Regions from separate parts of the Paenibacillus sp. CFBP 13594 genome, predicted to be linked through region 2. Evidence: predicted binding sites of a transcription regulator. Region 2 holds the regulator's gene; each other region holds the start of a gene.
What was found. The regulator NrdR, encoded in region 2, represses ribonucleotide reductase genes. The targets are predictions, from matches to a motif close to AACACNATATATNGTGTT.

Region 1: a site for NrdR is predicted at 4,204-4,221, ahead of IFU39_RS10110 (adenosylcobalamin-dependent ribonucleoside-diphosphate reductase). Genes of this name have one in related genera too.
Region 3: a site for NrdR is predicted at 4,136-4,153, ahead of IFU39_RS22130 (anaerobic ribonucleoside triphosphate reductase). Genes of this name have one in related genera too.

What each region holds. Positions count from the first base shown of each region.
Region 1 covers NZ_JACYVQ010000002.1:601,198-609,488, reverse strand. Annotated here, with positions in the region: gene IFU39_RS10125 (hypothetical protein) at 1-537, opposite strand, end outside; gene IFU39_RS10120 (YqhG family protein) at 759-1,952, opposite strand; gene IFU39_RS10115 (DEAD/DEAH box helicase) at 1,956-3,719, opposite strand; gene IFU39_RS10110 (adenosylcobalamin-dependent ribonucleoside-diphosphate reductase) at 4,283-6,922, shown strand; gene catA (type A chloramphenicol O-acetyltransferase) at 7,004-7,651, opposite strand; gene IFU39_RS10100 (flavin reductase family protein) at 7,883-8,291, shown strand, end outside.
Region 2 covers NZ_JACYVQ010000002.1:759,694-767,984, reverse strand. Annotated here, with positions in the region: gene polA (DNA polymerase I) at 1-2,629, shown strand, start outside; gene mutM (DNA-formamidopyrimidine glycosylase) at 2,748-3,584, shown strand; gene IFU39_RS10850 (manganese efflux pump) at 3,717-4,496, shown strand; gene coaE (dephospho-CoA kinase) at 4,506-5,102, shown strand; gene IFU39_RS10840 (lytic transglycosylase domain-containing protein) at 5,099-5,662, shown strand; gene IFU39_RS10835 (alpha/beta-type small acid-soluble spore protein) at 5,745-5,966, opposite strand; gene nrdR (transcriptional regulator NrdR) at 6,082-6,549, shown strand; tRNA gene IFU39_RS10825 (tRNA-Ala) at 6,735-6,807, shown strand; gene IFU39_RS10820 (S-layer homology domain-containing protein) at 7,022-8,291, opposite strand, start outside.
Region 3 covers NZ_JACYVQ010000007.1:103,387-111,677, forward strand. Annotated here, with positions in the region: gene IFU39_RS22115 (glycoside hydrolase family 3 C-terminal domain-containing protein) at 1-414, shown strand, start outside; gene IFU39_RS22120 (methyl-accepting chemotaxis protein) at 566-1,405, opposite strand; gene nrdG (anaerobic ribonucleoside-triphosphate reductase activating protein) at 1,622-2,131, opposite strand; gene IFU39_RS22130 (anaerobic ribonucleoside triphosphate reductase) at 2,128-4,089, opposite strand; gene IFU39_RS22135 (hybrid sensor histidine kinase/response regulator) at 4,571-6,208, shown strand; gene IFU39_RS22140 (aldo/keto reductase family protein) at 6,362-7,300, shown strand; gene IFU39_RS22145 (GGDEF domain-containing protein) at 7,425-8,291, opposite strand, start outside.

The sequences.
Region 1 (8,291 bases), 160 kb from region 2:
GTTCGTAGCATCAATATAAAGTGCAGGTTGACTAGGTTGTTCCACTTTCCAATATGCCAGCAGGGGAAGAGCATAACCAAGATGAAGCTCTCCTCCGGCAGCAAGTAATGCCTCAAGGTTCACATGTTGTCGATCTAAGGCTTGTCCAAGAAGTTCATTGTTGTATGGTGACTGTTCTCCTTGACCATATTCACTAAGCATCATCTGTCCCTGTTCTGTGGCGGTAATAATCATGTATCCGATAGGTTTACCCTCAAATGCAGCTTGCACCAGCCAGCTATGTGTACCCGGCCCCAGAGGATAGAAGTCCAGGTCGGCGTTCTTCCAATTTGCTTCGGCGTTAGCCGTACCGAGTGTAACTGCTTGTTGCTCTGCAAATCGTTGCACAGCAGCGGGAGCTAGCTTGTCATTCTGGAATGCATGATGTTCGGGACTATATTCTGTGGATGATTCGGGGGACAGCGAAGACGCTTTTTGTTCCTCTGCATTGGCTATCGACCAAAAAGAGAATAGGGCAAGACAACTGAGCAAGCCCAAGGTTATACAGGTTGTTTTCCGAGCGTTGTTCCAACATGTATGAAAGAATCGTTTCAAATTTACACCTACTTTTCATTTATCCGTTACCTGAGCGGGTTCTAGTTTCATTCTAGGGGACAGGCTATGCAAAGGATGCTGCAACCTGTCGGGCAGCTGATCATGAATAAACACTACTTTTGCCAGCATTTGCAGGAAAAGTAGTGTCTTCGTCTATCTTTCGTTTATCTTAAGTGAAACATACCGCTGCTAATGGCAGTCACTTTCACTTTGGGTTCATATTGCCAGATCATCTCGGTCCGGCGTGTCTCATACTGCAGTTTCATAGCCTCACGATCGATTACCGCCTGTTTTGCTTTCTCTTCTTCGGCATCTGTCTCGGAGTCGATCGGTACTGCGGCCTCTGCCGCCAGCTCTACATCTGCTCCAATGGGTTTAGCGTTAGGTATATCCAGAACTTTTCTCAGGGGTACAGGTGGCGTGCGGTCAGAAGTGACTTTCTCCATGTCTGAGGTTATGTTACCTAGTAATTCTACCTCAGGCGTATCTTCCCGGAGTACCGCCTCATAGTAGGTGTCCAACACGTCCAGCTCCAGATCAAGCCGCTCTTGGGCTTTCTCAGCCCAGCTATAATCGAGTTCCAACAAGCGGTTCGTCAAATGAGATTCCAGAGCAGCTCCGGCATCGGATAACGAAACTTTAGCTGTCTGCACATGCATGTTCTCTGCGAGCCTTGGACTGAGATCACGTCGATTAAGCTTAGTGCCGAATTTTTCTATAATCTCACCCGAGCGAAGGGAGATGCCGAGAAAATGCAATTCCTCCCGTTTCAAATCACAGGCGAATTCTACCTTGAAACAGACACCAAGCCAAGGTTCATATACGGCTGGCGCTGTAGCGCGTAATTGCCGTTTGGGAGCCTGTTCGAACAGGTTCACGAAGGCACCGCCTTCACGGGCTGCGCCGAAAATCTGTTGGAGCCTGCGACTGCCATACACCACTTCTTCACGCAATATTCGACCTGGCCCCAGCTGTGGCAGCGATGGCGTAATACCGAAGTAACGACCCAGAATGGTATCTTTCGGTGGCTCACCTGGGGTATTCCCATTGGTTACGCCATTCGTACCCGCAGGGTCAGTTACAACCGGAGGTGATGTTTGCGCTGCTTTGGCTTCTGCTGCTTCAATGGCCTGCTGATAACTGTCAGGATCGAATATAAATGTGAAAGACATGGTCTCAGCGGGTGCTCCGGTTCGTTCCACGAACCCCCAATAATAGGGGCGATTGGTCAACGCTTTGTCCGCCTCAGGCGAGAGTTTGACTGTAACATGGGCAGGGGAACGCTCCATAATCTGACAATCCAGTGCTTCCAGATAGGTGAGAACATAAGCCTGCACTTCATGGGGGGACATGGTCATGAGTTAGCTACCTCCTTTGCGAAGATCTAACAACCCGGATACGGCAGGCCCTTCATCGGAAACCTCACGTTGAATAGAGTTCAGCGATTGTCCAAGTGAATCCATTTTGCGGCGAATATCCTCATCAGTTTGTGATTCCAGCATGATTTTGTACAAACTTTTCTCAATAGACTCCTTCTTCTCCAGCCGTTCCAGAATGACATCCAGCCCGCCGATCACCATCTCAAACATATTGATCTTCTCATGCAGCAGATTCAGAATATGTTCCTCTATGGTTCCGGTCGTGGATAAATTGAAGATGTTCACGTCATTTTGCTGTCCCAGCCGGTGTACCCGACCGATCCGCTGCTCTACCCGCATAGGGTTCCAAGGCAGATCAAAGTTGACCATATGATGGCAAAATTGCAGATTAATGCCTTCGCCACCCGCTTCGGTTGCAATCATGGCCTGCACACGCCCGCGGAAGAGATCCATCATCCAGTCTTTTTTGCCTCGATTCATGCCACCCCGGTAGGGTACAGCCGTAAGCCCATTGTTGCGGAAATAGTTTAGCAGATACTCCTGCGTGGCCCGGTATTCGGTGAAGATAATTACTTTTTCATTCATGTTCCGAACCAGCTCCATCGTTTTCTCCGCTTTGGTATTCTCCTTGATCGCTTTAATATGGGCAACGAGTTCCCAAATCTTGTCCCGAAGGGGCGAGTCCAGCGGAAGTTTCTTCGACAGATTCACCAGCGTCACGAATACAGCATCTCGACTGCTGCACACTTCACGCTGCAATGTAACAAGGGAGAGCATGCTGCTCAGATTGCCGCCAGCTTCCTGGTACTGGTCTTTAACAAAGGAAGTCACGCCATCATAAAGCGCTTGTTCTTCAGACGATAGTTGCAGATTCACGTTGGAGACGTTCCGTTTGGTAAATTGAACGGGGCCTTCGCCGCGGCGGTTACGAATCATGACTTTGGATAACTCGTTCTTAAGCTGTTCCTGATTTTTCGGAACCCGTTTGTCTACAACAAAGTTGGCCGCAAAGTCACCCTGACGGCCCAGCTGACCGGGCTTCAGCAGGTTGATCAGATTGAACAACTCGCTCATATCGTTCTGCACAGGTGTAGCTGTGAGCAGCAGACAATACTTTTTGCGCAATTTCAGCATGAACTGATAGTTGGTTGTTTTCTTGTTTTTGAGCTTATGGGCCTCGTCAATAATGATCATGTCGTAATCGGTATTCAGCAGCATATCTTTATGCGGGTCACGTTTGGCTGTATCCATGGAAGCAACAACCACTTCATTCTGCCAGGAATAGGCCTTTTTCTGGGCAATGGCAGGGATGCCAAATTTCGAATTCAACTCCCGTACCCATTGCAGCACAAGAGACGCTGGCACGAGAATGAGTACCTTGGATACGAGACCCCGAACCATATATTCTTTCAGAATGAGACCAGCTTCAATGGTTTTGCCAAGACCCACCTCATCGGCGAGAATGGCCCGGCCTGACATTTCAAATAATACTCTGCGTGCAGTGTCCATCTGGTGAGGGAGTGGAGTGAGGCCTTGCAGATGCTTGAGACATTGGATCTCGTCAAAATTGGGAATCAGATTGGTTTCTTCGGCTTGAATGCCCAGTTGGAAGAGTCGATAATCCCCCCAAGGACCTCCTTTATCCAGTCGTGATTCCAATTGATTAATCCAGCTTCGATCAAATTCCAACGGAACGGGCAGCTCGGCTACAGGTTGATTGGTGTGGTGCGGGTTTTTCCGGTTCATGGTGCTTCCTCCCCTGCCATACGTGATGACGTTTTATTCGTAGGTAATAGTATGGACGAATGAGAGGTAGTTCATAACTATACAAGTTGAACTACAGTTTATTTGCACGAACACTACGATGACAGAACAACCTTCCAATCGCTGTTATCCCCAGATTTCTTTGATTCCCTTTTCTGGAGGGGAAATCCGGTGATAGCGTATGCTTTCGATGCAGCTTTCTTTCAGAAAGCTTTTAGGCGAACGCTTCGCTTTTTCAGGTTTTTTCTGTCCTCTCCGTTGATGTGCAAATGATTAGTTTAACTTATATTGAACCCAGAAATTTAGTAAAGGCACATGTTTTTTTGTCCCAAAAAATTCACAGGTTTTGTATGCGTGAGTCTAAGGGTGTGTGAAGAAGCTTGTCCGAGCAGGAGAGTCTAAAAAATAAGGTCTGTGATAAAAGTCATATAGAAAATCAATATATGGTGTAATATACTGGTTTTATATCACTATATGTGGTGTTTCATCATAATTTGCTTTTATAGTGAAAATGGAGCTTTATACCGGGGAGGTTGAATGTAGCGATGAAATCAAACCAACGATCGTACCAATTAGAAGGACTTAGCGAAAAAATATTTCTGGACCGATACGCCTGGAAGGATGCTGACTCGAATCATGCCAAGGTCGGAGATGTGGTACTCGTATTAACTAAGGATGATCCCAAGTTCCCAACCAAGGAAGTGGGCGAAATCATAGAACGTCAGGGTCAGCTTGTACAGGTAAGAACTCGAAGCGGAGAGATGATCGAGACAAACGTGGAGAAATTGACACTCAACATTGAAAAAACACCGGAAGAGATGTGGGACCGTCTTGCCAAAGCGATGGCTTCTGTCGAATCCACAGCCGATCAGCGGGCAACGTGGGAGTCCAAGTTCCGCTCCGTGTTGGAAGATTGGAAGTTAGTACCCGGAGGCCGCATTGCTGCGGGCGTGGGGGCAAGCGATGAGCTGACACTCTTCAATTGTTATGTCATTCCGTCTCCGCAAGACAGTCGGGGTGGCATCATGAAGACTTTGACCGAGATGACGGAGATTATGGCACGTGGGGGAGGTGTGGGCATTAATTTGTCTTCTTTGCGTCCTCGCCGAGCGGTAGTGAAAGGTGTGAACGGATCATCCAGTGGTTCCGTATCGTGGGGCGGATTGTTCAGTTATACGACAGGATTGATTGAACAGGGTGGAAGCCGCCGGGGTGCACTCATGCTGATGATGAATGACTGGCATCCGGATGTGCTTGATTTTATTACCGTGAAACAAACGATGGGGCAGGTGACCAATGCCAATCTGTCTGTATGTGTGAGCAACGCATTTATGGAGGCTGTCAAGAAGGACGGAGATTGGGATTTGGTTTTCCCTGATACGAACGATCCAGACTACGACACCAAGTGGAACGGGGATATGCAGCAATGGAAAGCCGCAGGTCATTCGGTAGTACACTATCGTACGCTGAAGGCTCGCGAAATCTGGCATACCATTATTGAATCAGCTTGGAAATCAGCAGAGCCTGGTGTGGTATTCATGGAGTACTACAATCAGATGTCCAACAGCTGGTACTTTAATCCGATCATTTGTACTAATCCTTGCGGGGAACAAGGCCTGCCTGGTTGGGGTGTATGTAATCTGTCAGCAATCAATCTGTCCAAATTCTACGATGAGACGAATCATGATGTGGCATGGGATGAACTGGCGGAAACCACTCGCATCTCGGCTAGATTTTTGGACAATGTCATCGATGCAACACCATATCATTTTGAGGAAAACAGACTGAATCAGCAGCGTGAACGCCGGGTGGGGCTTGGCACGATGGGGCTGGCAGAGCTGATGATTAAGCTGCGTATAAGGTACGGCAGTCCTGAATCCCTTGAATTTCTCGATAAACTGTATGGATTCATGGCGAAGGAGGCCTATCTGGCATCAGCAGAGATTGCAGCAGAGAAGGGAGCTTTCCCAGCTTTCGAAGTTGAACCGTACTTACAGAGTGGATTCATGAAAAACATGGTTGCGAGATACCCTGAAGTAGGAGAGGCCATTCGGAAACAGGGCATTCGAAATGTCACACTGATCACACAGGCGCCAACGGGAAGTACAGGTACGATGGTGGGCACATCAACAGGGATTGAACCGTATTTCGCCTTCAAGTATTTCCGTCAAAGCCGTCTAGGTTATGATGAACAGTTTGTACCCATTGCGCAAGATTGGCTGGATGAACATCCGGGTGAAGCTTTACCAGACTATTATGTGACAGCGATGGATCTGTCGGCTGAGAATCACATCCGAGTGCAGGCTGCGATTCAGCAATGGGTGGATAGTTCAATCTCGAAGACGGCCAACTGTCCGGCTGATTTTACGGTGGAGGATACGGCTGAGCTGTACGAACTGGCCTTCGACCTTGGCTGTAAGGGAGTAACGATATATCGCGACGGCAGCAGGGATGTGCAGGTGTTGTCCACGTCGAAGAAGGAAGAGACCCATTCCGAAGATCAGAACACGGCGGAAGCAAAAGAGAAGACGGACGTATCTGCAATAGATAACCCGAATAATATACGAGGGCAGGCAGGTGCTGAAGCGTTCAGTAGCGAGGTTGATGTTGAGACTCTTTCTTCTGATCAAGCCCCTTCTTCTGCTACAGTGCTGGATAAGCAATACAGAAGCCGTCCTCAAGTACTGCGCGGTGCGACATACAAAATCAATACGCCATTCGGGATGGCTTACATTACGATCAACGATCTGGAGGGAACGCCGGGTGAGATCTTCCTGAACGTGGGCAAAGCGGGATCGGACGTGTTTGCCATGGCTGAGGCACTCGGTCGAGTATGCTCTCTGTTCCTGCGATACGGAGATCATGGGCACAAGGTTGAACTGTTGATCAAACATCTCAAGGGAATTGGTGGTTCGGGAGCGATTGGCTTCGGAGCCAACCGGGTTGAATCGATTGCTGATGCAGTCGCCAAAGCATTGGAAAGTCATGTACAGAGCAATGTGCAGAAGAACGAAACTAGAGCATTACAAGAACAGAGTCAAGTGGAGAGCACGTATCCAACAGTGGAGGATCAGAAAACCTTTACCGAATCGAGAGATTTATGTCCTTCCTGTGGCTCGGCATCCCTGATGAATGTGGAAGGATGCAAAACATGCAGCAACTGTGGGTACAGTAAGTGCAATTAAATACCTTTTGAAAAAAGAGAAAAAGAAAGGCACTCCTGACTCCATTACGAAGTCCGGAATGCCTTTTCGTCATTTAGCTAACTAACACCAATCCTGGCATCGATCTGCAAGTGATTGCAGTTCATTAAATAAAACGCCAGCATGGTAGCCGTCGCACACGGCGTGATGTAACTGAACGGATAAGGGAAGATATACTTGATCGTTTTGTTGAACATATTTCCCCATCGTGAAAATAGGCAACAAGTAGGTTCCTTCATTGTAAATATTCAGATTAAATCCAGTAAAGTTCACCCAGGGAATGCTGGAAACGGGAAATGTATTTGGCGGTTCATTGGGTTTGGCAACAAATTGTTTGTGATCTTTGTAATTCTTCATATCTTCCAGATAACGAATGTGGAATGTCTCGAAATCTTCATGGAATGTCGTCCAGATCGTTGAGAAACTCTTGTGGTCCTCATGAAAAATCGTATAACTCGGAGACATTTCGTCCCAGTAGCCCAATATCCCCTCGGCATCAAAACAGGTTCTGAATTCCCTGTGTGCATTGACGACCGTAGAGATCATATGAATAAGAGCGGGATAGAACTTCAATCCTTTAAGCTTCAGTTCGTTGATCAATAGAGTGATATCCAGATTAGCAGTTATGCTGTAAGTACATCTGACCTGATTCAAGTAGTGGTCAAAGTATGGCTTTCGATCCCACTGATCTAACACGATTGAATTAAACATAAGTTATAACCTCCTAAATTTGAATATTGCCTTCATTTAGGAGGTATATTTGACTGATTTGACCATATCCTATCACATTCCCAGTATCGTATTTTTAGAAATTGACCATCTCAGTATAACATGATACTGAATGTGTCGCTTATAGCGAAATCCTCTGCAAAACGCTTTTTCAACCAGATTTTTTACTTTATAATTAAAGTTGTGTTTATAACGAAGAAGAGAGGGGATTAGATGCGTCAGCCGATAGAAGAACCCATATTTTATTCTTATCCTGGAATGGTAGCGGTGGTGACTTCACGTCATGAGGGAGTTCAGAATGTGATGGCGTCCGGATGGCATACATACATCGGATCATCACCAGGCGTATATGGCATCTCCCTTCGTAAGGAAACATACTCCTATGAACTCATTGAGAAGAGCGGCGTATTCGGTGTTCATTTCCTGCCAGGTCATCGATCGGAGTGGATTCAAGCTGCAGGAACGTTCAGTGGGAGAGATACGGATAAATTCACAAGATTCGGCATTCCGTATGAGGAAGGAATCAAGGTAAGTGTACCCATTTTGACAGATGCTTATTTTGCTTATGAATGCAAGGTTATGGAGATTACGACATATGGTGACCATGAATGGATTGCAGGCG
Region 2 (8,291 bases):
AAATAGCATTATTTACAGGGCGTTTTTTGCAATGCCGCCTCTGACCAACTCGAAAGGTCTGCATACCAATGCGGTATATGGTTTCACCACCATGCTGCTGAGACTGCTTGAAGAGCATAAGCCTACACATGTGATGGTCGCATTTGATGCAGGCAAAGTCACGTTCCGCCACGAAGGATATCAGGAATACAAGGGCGGTCGGGAGAAAACACCACCCGAGTTGTCAGAGCAATTCCCATTGCTCAAAGAACTGCTGAAAGGACTTGGCATCGCTCAGTTTGAGCTGGCTGGATTCGAAGCGGATGATATCATCGGGACGTTAACCAAACGCGCAGATGAAGCCGGCAGACAGGTGCTTGTTGTATCGGGTGACAAAGATATGCTGCAGCTTGCCTCTGAACATGTACATATCGGACTGACACGTAAAGGGGTAACCGATATCGAACTGTATGACCCTGCTCAGATTAAGGAGCGTTACGGTCTGACGCCACTGCAAATCATTGATCTCAAAGGTCTGATGGGCGATGCCTCTGATAATATTCCGGGTATTCCCGGGGTTGGAGAGAAGACAGCGTTAAAGCTGCTGCACCAGTTCGGATCGGTAGAAGATGTGTTGAACGGAACGAGTGAACTGAAAGGCAAGATGAAAGAAAAGATCGAGGCCCATGCCGAAGATGCCCGGATGAGCAAACAACTGGCGACGATTCATCGGGAAGTTCCGCTGGAGCAGACGTGGGAGGATATGCAATTTGCCGGATTAAAAGAAGAACAGGCTGGCCCTGCACTGGCCAAGCTGGAATTCAAATCCTTGCTCGAACGCCTGTCGTTCAGTGGCAGCATTGGTTCTGAACAGGAAGCGGTCCCTGCTGCCGAGGTAGAGTCTTCCATTGCAACAGAGGACAACATAGGCGAGCTGTTCAGTTCCCTCGATTCCATTGATGTCCTCCATGTGGAGACACACGGTGATAACCCGCATCAGGCGAAACTGATTGGACTAGCTGTAGGTTCCGCCGGAACCTACACATTCATATCTCCTGAATTGCTGAAGTCTGAGGCAGCAGCTCCAGTGCGGGCATGGCTTGGTAATTCAGACCAGCCGAAGCGTGGTTATGATCTTCATCGTGTAGACCTGGCTCTACATGCACATGGTATTGAATTCGCTGGCGCATCATTTGATGTACAGCTGGCAGCGTATCTGCTTGATCCAACGGAATCCAACCAGACGATTAGTGGACTCACGACCAAGTATGGTCTGCCATCACTCGTGGAGGATGACACGGTTATGGGCAAAGGGGCCAAGTACAAGGTGCCGGAAGCAGAGATACTGGGTGATTTCCTGTGCCGCAAAGCAGCTGCAGTCGCAGCCATTATTCCCCTTCAGGAACAGGCACTAGAAGGCGATGAGATGAACTCGCTCTTCCACGAGCTGGAGATGCCGTTGTCGCGTATATTAGCGGACATGGAGAAACAGGGCATCAAGGCCAATACAGCGGATCTGCAGGCGCTGGGAAGCGAGTTTGAAGAGCATATCAGCAGGTTGATGGCTGAGATCTACAAGTTGTCAGGAACGGAATTTAATCTGAATTCACCGAAGCAGCTGGGTGAGATTTTATTTGATAGACTGGGCTTGCCAGTGGTGAAAAAAACAAAAACAGGCTACTCTACAGATGCTGAAGTATTGGAGAAATTGGCTCCTTATAATGATGTGGTCAAGCATATTCTACAATATCGTCAGCTTGCCAAGCTGCAATCCACTTATGTGGAAGGACTACTCAAAGAAATTTCCGATCGAGATGGCAAAGTGCATACGTATTATCGTCAGACCATTGCTGCAACGGGACGGCTTAGCAGTCAATTTCCGAACTTGCAGAACATCCCGATCCGGATGGAAGAGGGTCGCAAAATCCGGAAGGTATTTGTTCCTTCCGAACCTGGTTGGTCGATTTTGGCAGCGGACTATTCCCAGATTGAACTGCGAGTTCTGGCACATATTTCGGACGATGAGCGCTTGAAGGAAGCATTTGTAAACGATATGGATATTCATACAAAGACCGCTTCGGATGTATTTGGTGTGAAGCCTGAAGATGTGGATGGGGATATGCGTCGTTCCGCCAAGGCAGTTAACTTTGGTATCGTGTATGGAATAAGTGATTATGGCTTATCACAGAACTTGCATATTACTCGTAAAGAGGCTGCGCAGTTTATTGATCAGTATTTTGAAGTATTCCAGGGTGTGCGCCGATATATGGATGACATAGTGAAAGAAGCTCGCCAGGATGGATACGTTAAAACGTTGCTTGAGCGACGTCGTTACCTGCCAGAGATTAATGCCAGCAACTTCAATCTGCGCTCCTTCGCAGAGCGTACAGCGATGAATACCCCTATCCAGGGAACGGCGGCAGATATCATTAAGCTGGCCATGGTACAGATGGATGAAGCGCTGCGGGAACGCGAGTTGAAGAGTCGTATGTTGCTTCAGGTGCACGATGAACTTGTATTCGAAGTACCTGCCGATGAATTGGAACTGATGAAAGAACTCGTGCCTGCTGTCATGGAAAAAGCTTTGGAACTGTCAGTTCCGCTGAAAGCCGAAGTCAGCTTTGGTGATAACTGGTACGAAGCGAAATAAATCAAGCGCCGCGCGGTTTTTCCGGTATTTTACATTAGTCCCTTCCATGTTTTCGATATAAGAAAAGGGTCCCGCTAAGCGTCATCTTCCGTTATAATATAGGGGAGGTGAGAACATCATGCCGGAATTACCGGAAGTCGAAACAGTCAGAAGAACATTGAATCAACTTATTGTGGGCAAAACGATTGATCATGTTACCGTTAGCTTGCCGCGGATTATTCAGCGGCCGGACGATATAGATGCATTTGCACTGGAACTCGCGGGACATACCGTCATTGGGGTGGAGCGTCGAGGCAAGTTTTTGCGTATTTTGCTGGACGGGCTGGTGCTTGTCTCCCATCTGCGGATGGAAGGAAGGTACGGTGTGTACGAGCAGCATGAAGATGTGGAGAAACATACCCATGTGATCTTCCATTTTAATGATGGTACGGAATTACGCTATAAGGACGTGCGTCAGTTCGGTACGATGCATCTGTTTAATGCAGGTGAGGAACTGGTGTCCAAACCTTTGCTGAAACTCGGACTGGAGCCGCTTGATCCAGCCTTTACGGTAACTGCATTCCGTGAGGCGGTTGGCAAGCGTACAACCAAAATCAAGGCTGTACTTTTAAATCAGGCATATGTGGTTGGTATCGGGAATATTTATGTGGACGAGGCTCTATTTCGCGCTGGCATCCATCCCGAGACCATCGCCAAGACATTGACCGAAGCTCAGTTAACGGTGCTCCATGAAGCGATTGTGGCTACGTTGCAAGATGCAGTGAATGCAGGAGGATCTTCCATCAAGTCCTATGTGAATGGACAGGGTGAGATGGGAATGTTCCAGCATCAATTGAAAATCTATGGACGCAAATCAGAGCCTTGTGCAACATGTGGTACCTTAATCGAAAAAACGGTGGTAGGTGGCCGTGGTACGCATTTTTGTCCGAACTGTCAGCGGCTGAACATGAACTGAATGAACGAAATGATGAAATCATAGCACCCTTGGATTCCTCCCTCCATATACTGATATGGCAGAAATAAGCGGGCGTATACCCATACTGGCATCTTCAGTTGGCACGAGTACCGCACAGAGGAGGAGTCCGGGGTGCTGCATCATTTTATTTCATTGCTGGCGCTTGCTTTGGCGCTTAGTTTAGATGGTTTTGGAGTCGGGATTACATATGGGTTACGGAGGACTAAGATTCCCCTGTTATCTATCGCTGTTATTTCGATCTGTTCGGGATTGGTTATTGCCTTGTCGATGCAAGTAGGTGTGTTGTTGTCCCATGTGGTGTCACCGGATATCGCTTCGATCGTGGGAGCCGTCATATTGATAGGTATTGGTGCATGGTCACTGTTGCAACTTATTCGAAAGCAAGGCAAAGAACAGCTGGAAACAGACATCGTAACGGTTGAGGGAGCAGGAGAAACAACGGTTAATGCGCTGGGGAAAAACGTACAAGGGACGCTGCCGGATTCCAAGGGCAGGAATCAGGTACTTGCACTGGATCTGGAGCAATCGGCTTCGGGTGATTCTCTCGAACGAATGGTATTTACACTGGAGCTGCGTAAGCTGGGGGTCGTCATTCAGATCCTTCGCAGCCCTTCCAAGGCGGATATGGATAACTCGGGAAGTATATCTGCTCAGGAAGCGATGTGGCTTGGTATTGCCCTGTCTCTGGATGCGTTTGGAGCAGGTTTGGGAGCGGCACTTCTGGGATTCCCTACACTATGGACAGCACTCATTATTGCACTGTTTAGTGGGGCGTTTCTGTCACTCGGCATGAAGGTTGGACTACGATTCTCAGCCCTGCGCTGGATGCGAAGACTATCTGTATTGCCAGCACTATTGTTAATGATTATGGGAATAATGAAGTTGTTATGAGGTGAAACGATGAATATAGGCTTAACCGGCGGGATCGCGACAGGCAAAAGTAGTGTTTCCGCCTATCTCGCCAGTAAGGGAGCGTTGCTCATCGATGCAGACGTTATTGCCCGGGAAGTTATGATGCCCGGGCATCCCGTGTTGGCCGCCGCTGTTAAGCGGTTTGGACAAGCCATACTGAACGAAGATGGAACACTGGATCGGAAAAAGCTTGGAAGTATTGTTTTTCAACAACCTGAGGAACGAAAGGCACTTGAGGCTATTACACATCCGGCGATCCGAAGAGAGATGCGCGAACGGGCTGCTGCATACGAATTGCAACATCCGGATAAACTTGTGGTGTCTGATATTCCTTTGCTGTACGAATCGGGTCTGGAGGATGGTTTCGAGGAAGTCATGGTAGTATATGTCCCGAGATCGGTGCAACGAGATCGCTTGATGAGTCGGGATGGAATGACTGCAGCACAGGCTGAGGCTCGAATGGATGTACAGATGGATATTGAGCGCAAAAAGCAGCTGGCAGACATTGTCATCGATAACAGCGGTTTATGGACTGAGACGGAGCAGCAAATTGACTCATATCTACAGCGTAAGGGTTTGTTATGAAAATATTGCGTAAGAAACGTGTCCTGCTGTTGATGTTTGTGTCCTTTGTACTCGTGTTATTTCTGAATACAAACTGGATGGCATGGTTCTATCCGATTCATTATAAGGAAGAGATTCGTGCCCAATCTCAGAGTTATGAGGTTGATCCGTTTCTGATTGCTTCCATTATCAAGGTGGAGACCAATTTCAAGACAAGCAAAGAATCCAAACGAGGTGCCATTGGGCTCATGCAACTGATGCCGGACACGGCGAATTGGATACTGGAACAAGCCAAAATTCCCGACACTTCGCTGGAGGAATTGAAGCACGAGCCTGAACGCAATATTCAATTAGGCACATGGTATCTGCGGAATCTGTCCGATCAATTCGATGGCAATGAAGCAGTGATGATCGCTGCCTATAATGCGGGACCAGGCAAAGTAAACAGTTGGCTTAGAGATGGTGTATGGGATGGCTCGTTCGATACAGTGAAAGATATTCCGTTTGGTGAGACGCGTCACTATGTACAAAGGGTCATTTACTATTATAATCAGTATGTAAAGATCTATAATACGTTCTAAGTATATAAGTAGAAGCACAGAGCAGGCCGGTTATTCACCGGCCGCTCCATGCTCCTCTGTGTAGCGTATTACGATGCAGATATTATTGGTATTGACCTGCCAATTGCTGTTCTGCAATTGTTACCAGACGCTTCGTGATGTATCCACCGATCGAACCGTTCTCGTAAGAAGTCATGTTACCTTGGTATCCGTCTTGTGGGATGCTGATTCCGAGTTCTTGAGCAACTTCATATTTCATTTGCTCGAGTGCTGCGGAAGCTTTAGTTACCACCAGGTTGTTGGAGTTACCGTTGCTTTGTGCCATTGCTGTTCACCTCCTCGTGAGTTGGTAAAAGTATTATGTCTCGGCAATGCATTTTTCATTACAAAATCAAGACAGGGAATATGTGGTAAAAGTAAAACGTGGGAAGTGATCTGATTTGAAGTGTCCTTATTGCGGTTATATGGGTACCAAAGTGCTTGATTCGCGTCCGGCCAACGAAGCAAAGTCCATTCGTCGTCGCCGTGAGTGTGAGCAGTGTGCCCGAAGATTCACAACGTTTGAGATGATTGAGGAGACTCCACTTATCGTCATTAAGAAAGATGGCAGTCGTGAAGAGTTCAGCCGGGACAAAATTCTCCGCGGGCTTATTCGTGCCTGTGAGAAACGTCCAGTCTCCGTTGAGACTCTGGAGATGATGGTATCTGAAGTAGAGAAATCTCTGCGTAATACAGCTGATGCTGAAGTGGAGAGTCGCCAGATTGGTGAGCTATTGATGGAACAGTTGTTTCCAGTCGATGAAGTGGCATATGTCCGTTTCGCGTCGGTATATCGCCAGTTCAAAGATATCAATATGTTCATGAAAGAACTGAAATCCCTGTTGTCCAAAGATAATCTGGAGGATTAGTGAAGTGGGGAAAGGGAGAAGAGCAGTCTGGAGTTCCAGTCCGTGCGTGCCAGTGAAATCGATTGTTCTTCTCCAATCACTCTGGATCTTAAAAATTTGATTGACAGCGAAAGCTGGATTTTATATGATATAGGAGTCGCCTGTGGAACGTAGCAGTGTTGGACAAGTTTTCTATTTCATATCCTGGGGCCTTAGCTCAGCTGGGAGAGCGCATCGCTGGCAGCGATGAGGTCAGGGGTTCGATCCCCCTAGGCTCCATAATTAAGAACGCCATCACATTATTGTGATGGCGTTTTTTTTGTGGAGAAATAAATCAGAAACATGCATTAATATAAGTAGAATTTTTGGACTTGGGGACGAGCTTGGGGACGAATATTCTAGACGTCAAAAAAAGTACAGTTTGAAAACAAGGAGACCCTTCCGGCTAGATATTGTCCAGCCGGGAGGGGTCACCTTAATTCTGTATACGCTTTTACTTAGTCAGATATTCGACGAACCTTACAAAGATCGTAGCTACTTCTGCGCGGGAGGCGGTGGCTTTGGGAGCAACAAAGTTGCCCGGTTTGCCTAATACAATGCCGTTGCCTTGCAGCGCCTGAACGGCCTCCAACGCCCAGGAGCTGATCTCACTCTGATCCGTGAAGGACATAGAGTTGCTTTCAGGTATCTCATAGCCCTTGTACTTCATGTAATTGTACAGTATCACTAGCATCTGTTCGCGCGTCATCGGTGAATTGGGGTCAAACAGGTCTGCGTTTGTACCGTTGACTATGCCTTTTTCGGCCGCCCACTCGGCTGCCGCCGTGTACCACTGTCCGTCCTTCACGTCGCTAAAGCGGGAACTCGTGTAGCTGGAAAGGTTTACGTTCTCAAGATTGGCTAGTACCTGCACGAACATTGCACGCGTCATTGCGGTGCCCGGTGAGAACTTCGTGGACGTCGTGCCGTTGAAAAGATCGTAAGTGTAGACGAAATTTATATCGTTGTAGAACCATTCGTCCATGTTGGCATCCGTGAAAGGATTGCCTGATATCACGAGGAAACTCAGTGGGGTGGCGTCATCAAACGCCAGCTCCGTACCCTCACGGATGTTCAGCGATATGCCGTTGTCTAAGCCGACTCTTGCGCCGCTTGGTCCTACCACAACCGCTCCGCCGCTCCGTATCTTCGATCCGCCGTGGAAATACACCTGGTTACCGTTTGATAGGTTCCCATGCGCGTCTTTGCCGCCTATTGTGACCGTACCGTCGCTCGCGATCGTCGAGCCACCCGAAATGGTCACTGTACTGTTGCCGCCGGGTAGTGTCACTTCGGCGCTCTTGTCTGCTGGAATAGTTACCTTCCCGTTTGAGTCTATCGTTGTGCCTTCGGGTACCTTGATCTTCGTCCCGCCTTTGGTCGCAATCTCGCCGCCGCCTGGAAGGGTGGTGTTGCCATTTTTGTCTGTGACCGCGGGTTTATCCTTCGGTGTATTCACTGTGTAGGTCGACTTCGACGTTTGAGCGCCTGTCCCGGTGCCCGTATTATCGGTGTTGCCCGTATTACCGATGTTGCCGGTATTTCCGGTGTTGCCCGTATTGCCGCCAGAATCAGGTACAGTGGGAGTCGTCGTCTTCATCGGTGTCGCCGTAGCACTGATCTCCGCGCCGTCTCCCTTCGCGTTCACCGCAACGATCCTGAAGCTGTAGCTTTGGCCGTTTGTCAGGTTGTTGAAGGTATACTTGGTCTCCGCCGCATCCAAT
Region 3 (8,291 bases), on a different contig from region 2:
CTGGTTGCAGACCTGACGGTAGAAGGAGAGACGATCCCTGCCCGTAATCTGGGTGTGGCTACTCGTGCTGAGAATTATGATGTTTACCTGGGTGTTGATCTGGATGAGAGCAAAGAGGGCGGAAGTGCTGTCCGTGTAGTTGGAGAGCAAGGATGGATTGCTTTCAAGGATGCCGATCTGGGTAGTGGGGCAGCAGCAATTGAAGCGCGTGTCTCCGCAGAACAAGCAGGCGCTGTGTTGGAAGTTCGACTCGGCTCACCGGATGGTACACTCGCAGGACGTGTGGAACTGGTACAAGGTGAAGCCCAGCAGTGGTCTACCGTGAAGGCAGAACTCACAGGTGCATCAGGCGCGCAGGATGTATACATTGTGCTGTCGGCAGGTGTACGTATCAGTCACTTCGAGATTCGTTAAGTTGAATAGCTAATGAAAAAGCCTCCGAATGCATTCGGAGGCTTTTGTTGGTCTATACGCTGGTTGGATCAGGATGCTTCTTCCTGTCCAACTCTTTTATCCTGAGCGGTAACATTAGAATTATACAAAATGCTTTGCCATCTCACGTATTTTATTTTCCGTCAAACGTAATCATTTTTTGCACAAAGTGCTTCAATTGTTTGTTGGTTTCATTCAGCTGCTCAATTGTGCTCATGAAATTGTTTACGAGTTCAGCCTGCTCTTGGGAGCTTGCAGTGATCTCACCCAGTTCATTCTCCATGCCTTGAATGGATTGCCGAACGGATAGAAGAGAATCTTCAATACGTGCCGTGGCTTCCTTGGTATCCACAGACAGTTTGCGAATTTCTTTGGCAACAACGCCAAAACCTGCACCTGCTTCACCTACACGAGCCGCTTCAATGGCTGCATTCAAGCCGAGCAGATTGGTCTGTTCGGAGATTTCACGTATGAAACTGGCGACCTGAGTGACATTTCCTGATTTCTGTACGGCTTGTTTGGAGTTGTTCCGGATCTCTTCGGTGGTAGCACTGAGTTCCTCGGAGTGGGCAGCTACATGCTGTACACTGTCAATTAACTGGTTGGTCAGATTTTCGGTAACATCCATGAGTTGTTGCAGCTGGTCCTGGTCATCCATACTGTAGAGCAGATTAAACAGGGCGATGACTTCACCTTGTTCATTTTTAATGGGGATAAAAGCCACGTCAAAAGGAACCCCGAATAAATCTTTAGGGTAGTGATCGAATCGTTTGACTGTACCGCCGTTGAGATCAGCAAAATTTCGATTTCCATCCAATAGAGGATCGCCGGGTTGATAATTTAGTTGTTTTAACGATTCCCCTGCTGAGAAATATAGGAATTTCTCATGATCAATAACGGAGAGGGTTACATCCTGACGAATCGTATCTCGAAAGAAAGGCATACATGTAATCAATGCTTGAACAATATCCATATAAAAGATGATTCCTCCCTGGTTACCTTATGTAAACGGTTAAATTTTAAATGCTAACTTAATAACTACCTATATAATATATCGTCATGCAATAGAGAAGAAAATAGAGAGAATGGATAAATCCTATTTCTTAAAGCAGACCGCTATACGCCAAAAAGACACGAGTCCGCTGGGGACCCGTGCCTTGTTAGTTGGTGAGGGGAATAAAACCAATGTTTACAGCATACTGAGCTGCATTGTAACGATGGTTTGAGTGGCTATTGTTGCACTGACATCAATCAATCGTTGATTTCGACTGCCGCGGAAGGGCAGAGAGACATCACGCTCCGCTTCAACGTATCGACCGTCAATAATCACATCGCATAACCGGGCAAGCTCTGCTCTCGCAGGGTCGGTGATCAATTCTTCATATTCAAATCCCGTGTAGGCCCATACCGTCAGATCAGGACGTGCAGCGCGGAGCTGCTGGACCCAGGATGTACATTCTGCTGCCGAGAAAAAGGGATCACCACCACACAACGTAACGCCATCCAGCAACGGATGGGTCGTCACTTCATGCAGAATCTGCTTCTGCCGCTCCTCTGTAAAGGGCTCACCCGCTCGAAAGCTCCATGAATCCGGACTGAAGCAACCCGGACAGGCGTGACGACATCCGCTGATGAACAACACGGCACGCAGACCCGTCCCTTCATTCACCGATTCCGGAATGTAACCATATAGATTCACCGGTGTTTCACCCGATCCCGCACTTCGGCCTGCTTCGCAGCATTGAAGCGTACTTTGTAATCTCCGGTCAGATAGCCAGTTACGCGGCGTAACCGCTGGAAGTGTACATGGTTCTCGTGGGCTTCACAGCCTGGGCATACATCCCCAATGACGCCTTCATAACCACAAGCAGGGCAGCGATCAATCGGATGATTAATGGAGAAATAGCCGATATCCTGCCCCAGTGCATACTGCACAATTCGCAGGAAAGCTGTGGTGTTGGCCCGAACGTTTCCGTCAAGCTCCACATAGGAGATCGCACCCGCGTTACATAAAGTGTGGAATGGGGCCTCCAGTTCAATCTTCCGATAAGCTGGAAGAGTGTGGTATACCGGGATATGGAATGAGTTCGTATAATACTCACGATCATTAACCCCGGCAATGAGGCCGTATCGCTCTCTGTCGATCTTCGTGAATTTGCCGGACAACCCTTCAGCAGGTGTGGCAAACAGTGTGATATTCAAGTTATGCTGCTCGCTCATCCGATCACAGAACTCTCTCATGGTCCGAATAATGTTGAGCGCTTCGCGGTGTACATGAGGGTCCTGTCCATGATGGCGTCCATAGAGAGCTGTCATACATTCTGCCAGGCCAATAAAACCCAGGGATAACGTACCATGTTTGAGCAGATCCCCAACGGGTTCATTCGGAGCAAGTTGCTCCCCGCCTTCCCATACACCCTCCCGCATCATGAAATCTGACGCCTTAGCAGGTTGAACAGTCTGGATACGGTACCGATGCAACAGACCATGCGCAGCATTTTGCATCACGGATTCCAGTGCAGTGTAGAATCCCGCCCGATCAGCAACCGCTCTGTTGCCCTGGCAGATGCCAAACCGGATGCCGAGCTTCACGAGGTTAATGGTGTTGAAGGACAGGTTACCTTTACCACTTTGACGATTGCGACCAAACCGGTCAGCCAGTGTACGTGTGCGGCATCCCATAGTTGCGATGATCGTATCCGGATCTTCCGGACGATAGAAAGGCAGATTGAAAGAGGCATCCACATTGACAAAGTTAGGATACATCCGCCGGGATGAACAGGTGACTGCGAGCCGGAACAAATCATAGTTCGGCTCACCTTGAGCCTGATTGATCCCCTGTTTACATTGGAAAATATGTTGAGGGAACACGGGAGTCTCCCCGTTGCCCAGGCCACGAATGGTTGCTTCCAGCAATGAGCGTGATACCAACCGGCCTTCTGCTGACGTACATAATCCATAGTTCAGTGAAGTAAATGGAATCTGCCCACCTGCCCGGCTGCTCATCGTATTCAGGTTATGAATCAGTGATTCAGCAGCTTGTCCTGTCTCCAATTCAGTCTCTTCATAGGCGAAGGCATATGCCCGTGGACATTGATTCTTCGCTTCGATGCTATCCAGATGAACCTGTTCATCCCCGATCAGAACATTTTCACCAAAGAGCCGTTGTCCTTTGCGATAATGTTTGCGGAATGATCGTTGTACATAAGGGGCCAGATCCCAGTCAATCTTATTGGCCGATACACCGCCATATTGACTGTTCTGCTGGGATTGGAAGATGATCGCAACCAGGGCCATTGCAGACATGATCGTCTGAGGTGTGCGAACGGATCCGTTGCCTGTATTGAAACCTGAAGCAAGGAGACGGTCAAACGGGATAAAGATGCAGTTGGTCGTTCCAAGTGCATACTGATCCAGATCGTGTACATACAGATCTCCGTTCTCCACAGCTTGGGCAAGCTCTTCCGGCAACACATGACGCAGAGCATGCCACTTGGCGGTCTCCGAACCGAGCCTGCTCATCTTACCGCTGAAGGAGTCCCCGTTCAGATTTGCATTTTCCCTCAGCGTATCGGCGTCTTCTGCGCCAATAATTCGTCTTCCCAGGTCGGATAATGGATCGGATGCCGGTGGAGTGGCATACTCAAGCATGTTCATGTAAGGTTCCTCCTAAAATGATTTTGGTATCATTCAATTCACGTTAAATACTATATGTAGATTCGTATTATCCATTTATAAACTATATGTGGTTTTTTGGGTGTGATAATGATCACACAGCTTACAGAACAAAATGGACTTTCCTTTAATTGCTGCGGATAAAGGTTCCCAAAGTCTGAGTAGAAGCGTATAATTGCTAGTTGCCTGCAAGGATAATTATACGAAGTCGGACAAGATGGACTTTAATCAATCTGAAAAGGCGATTTGCAATACATTTTCCGTTTTTAAACAATCAGTTCAAGACCTGCTTTTGTCCGACAACGGGCTATCGGGAGGCAGAATGATTCTCTTTTACTTCTACGGTGTTAATCATATAAGTATAGATTGTGACAGCTATTCGGATTCTTGATGAACCCTTGTACGTGATTAAACATTCTGATATACAGATTAGAAAGTGCAGCTAAGACAAAAGGGGTGGATCATGGGGACGGCAGAAGGCATTACGAGAGGCTTCTATGAAGATATAAAGGAAGCTGCGGCCCATATCGTAGATGTATTAAGCGGTATATTGAAGGTCAATACCATCTTTGTTGCCACGAATGACGAGGTGACAAATTTCATTTTGGAAGCCTTTAATCGTACGGAAGAGCTAATTGTTAAAGGCAGTGCACTTCCATTTACGGATTCATATTGCAGCCTGGTCTTAAAAGACAACGGTAGCGTTCTTACGATCGAGGATACATGTGAACATCCGATGACACGATCCATGGGCGTTACGAGCGGACTAGGCAATCGCTTTTTCGTGGGCGTGCCTATTATGAGAAGATCGGGCGAAACATTTGGTACCATCTGTCTGATGGATGATCCTGGTTATATCATCAGCGAAACTGATATGAAGACACTGAAGGCGATGGCTGTATTCCTGGGTTATGTTGTTGATCTGGAAAGCACGTTGCATGTTCAGGAGCGGAAATTGAGTGATTCGGAACAAATGCAAGAGCAGCTCCAGGCAGAGAAAGAACGTGCCGAATCTGAGGCTATGACCAAAACACAGATGTTGAAGCTAATGAGTCACGAGATTCGCAATCCCTTGAACGGTATTTTGGGACTGACAGATCTGATGCGCACACCGGATATGCCTGAGGAGCAGTCCGAATATGTGAACATGATTGAGACAAGCGGAAATATTTTGCTTTCCTTGCTGAATAATATGATGAATTTCAACATTAATGAAGCAGGTAAAACGGTTATACATGATGATCCGTTTGATCTGGTAGGCACCATTGAGAATACCGTGTATCTCTATGCCGGGATTGCGACGGGCAAGAACATTGAGCTGGGATTAAATCTTGAACTGAATGTATCTCAAGTGTTTGTTGGTGATGAAGTCAAGATTGGACAGTTGCTTGCACACGTCATTCAGTATGCTCTCGATTCAACGCGTGAAGGTTCCGTTCTGATCACAGCAGTGGTGAACGGAGAAGAATTGGAGGAGACTGGTACACTTCAGCTCAAGGTGAAGTACACGGGTCAGATGTTATCGGACAAGAAGACACCAACCTTTAACAGCCAAGATGAAAATTTGAATATCCAAAAACTGATTGGAAGTAATCTGGGTTTAGCTGTAAGCCAGAATCTTGCCATTCTCATGCATGGCCGTATTCAGGTGAGTAGTGTGAAGGAAAATGAGACGGAATTCAACATCTCCCTTCCATTGCGCAGATACTGGGAGTTACCTCAACTCGCAAGTGTTCAGCAGCGGTTAAAAGGCAAAAAGGTGTTACTTGCCAAGGACCCTGACATTTTGCAAGGCGTCTCTTCCCTGATGCGTAGGTGGGAGATGGATGTACACATGACCTCGGGTGTGACATTAGCGCATGATTGGATCAAGGAAGGATTTATGCCTGATGTAGCCGTTGTGGATATGGGATTACTGGAAGGCGGCGCGGTCGATTTTGTACATGAACTGAAACAGCGACTGGAGAATCTGCCCGTCATTGTTCTTGTTCCTTATGGGATGCATATTGAATTGCATGAAGCAGAAGCCTTTGATGCTGTTCTGACCAAGCCGGTCAGACAGGCTGATCTGTTGAATGCATTGAGCATTACTTTGCCTTAAATCATGATCATAGATCTTTATTCGGCGCACCTTATAGGTGCGCTTTTTTTCATTTTCCATTTTCTGAGCCAAAGCCCTTTTATTCCGAGCTGGTTACGTTACAATAGAAAGTGAACTTCATCTTTATAACCAACAGAGGAGGATATGCAATCAATGGATTATCGCAGATTAGGTGGAAGCGGACTGAAAGTAAGCGAGATCAGCCTGGGAAGCTGGCTGACGTACGGAGGATATGTGGAACGTGAGAATGCGGTGAAATCAATTGAAACTGCATTTGATGAAGGCATTAACTTTTTTGATACTGCCAATGTATACGAACGGGGTGCAGCAGAAGAATTGCTGGGGCAGACGCTCAAAGCGTACTCCCGTGACTCTTATGTACTTGCAACCAAAGTATTTGGCAAAATTGGCGATGGTCCGAATGACCAGGGGTTGTCTCGCAAACATATCAAGGAGCAATGTGAAGCCAGCTTGAAGCGCCTGGGCGTTGAATATGTGGATATCTATTACTGCCATCGTTATCATACCGAAACACCAATTGAGGAAACACTCCGCGCGCTCGATGATCTGGTACGCCAAGGCAAAGTGTTATATGTAGGCGTCAGCCAGTGGACAGCGGCTCAGATGGAAGCTGCGTTGGGTACAGCAGATCGTCTGCTTCTGGATCGTATCGTGGTCAATCAGCCGGTGTACAACATGTTTGACCGTTATATCGAAAATGAAATTATCCCGCTCGGCGAGCGTAAAGGCATCGGACAAGTTGTATACTCCCCGCTTGCTCAAGGTCTATTGACCGGGAAATATACGTCCGTTTCCGATATCCCAGAGAATAGCCGTGCTGCCAAGTTAGGATGGGACGAAGGAAAGATCAATGCGGATCGTATCGGGAAAGTTCGTCAACTGATTGAAGTGGCGGACAAGCTGGATCTGAAGGTTGGCCAACTGGCCCTGGCCTGGATTCTGCGCCAAAACAATGTATCCAGTGCACTTGTAGGGGCGAGTCGTCCCGAGCAGGTAAAAGAGAACGCGGCTGCATCTGGCGTGAAGCTGGATGCTGCCATTGTGGAGGAGATTGAGAGCATCCTTGCTTGATCTCTTGTCAGTACACAAGCTGAGATGATATGTAATAATCCATAAAGCAAGGGATGTCCTGTGCGCCTGAATAGGCGGACGAGACATCCCTTTTTTGGAGAACGTTGAAAGGTTAGATCTTACTTTAAAGTGTAAGAGGTAAGGAGCGAAAAGTTAAGGCACACACACGGTTACGCCCTGTATTCTTGGCTTCATATAAAGCACGGTCGGCCTGTTCGAAGAAATCGTCATCGTCATGATCATCACAATCATCGGGATACACGGCTACACCAATGGAGATGGTTAGACGTGTCGTGTGTCCGTCGGGCAGAGCAAAATGGTATTTCTCTACAGCCTGTCGGATAGATTCGGCGGTAGCCACGGCCTGACGGTGCCCACAGTCGAGCAAGAGAATGGCGAATTCTTCCCCACCGTTTCGTGACACGATATCAGCAGAACGTGCATGCTCAACGAGCAGTTGTCCAAGTTGCTTCAGGACTGCATCGCCGGCGGAATGACCATAGGTGTCATTTACCTTTTTGAATCGGTCAATATCAATGGCAAGCAAGGAAAGCTTCTGTTGGTAATCCCTCGCACGCTGGAGTTCCAGTTGAAGTGATTTTTCGAACTGTCGTCGATTGCTCAGGTTGGTAAGATGATCGGTAGATGCTCTTTTTTCCAATAGAAATAACATTTCATTGGATTTATTAATGAATTCTGCGATGAAATAGATAAATAATCCACCGGCAAAGGAAATGGTCATTTGTAACGGATATATCTTCATTAATGAATTCATGCTGTCTGTATTCAACATAAGGATGATAAAGATTAATGTCATGCCAAGCAGATTCATTGTAATTATTTTGGTCAGTCTGGACCAGGGAGCATAGGCGAAGTATACACCGGACAGTCCGATCAGAGTCATCACAAATCCTGCATCTATGGCAGAGGATGATAAGCCGAACATCAGAATACGAAGGACCGAGATCATGAGTCCCGTAACGACCGAAGC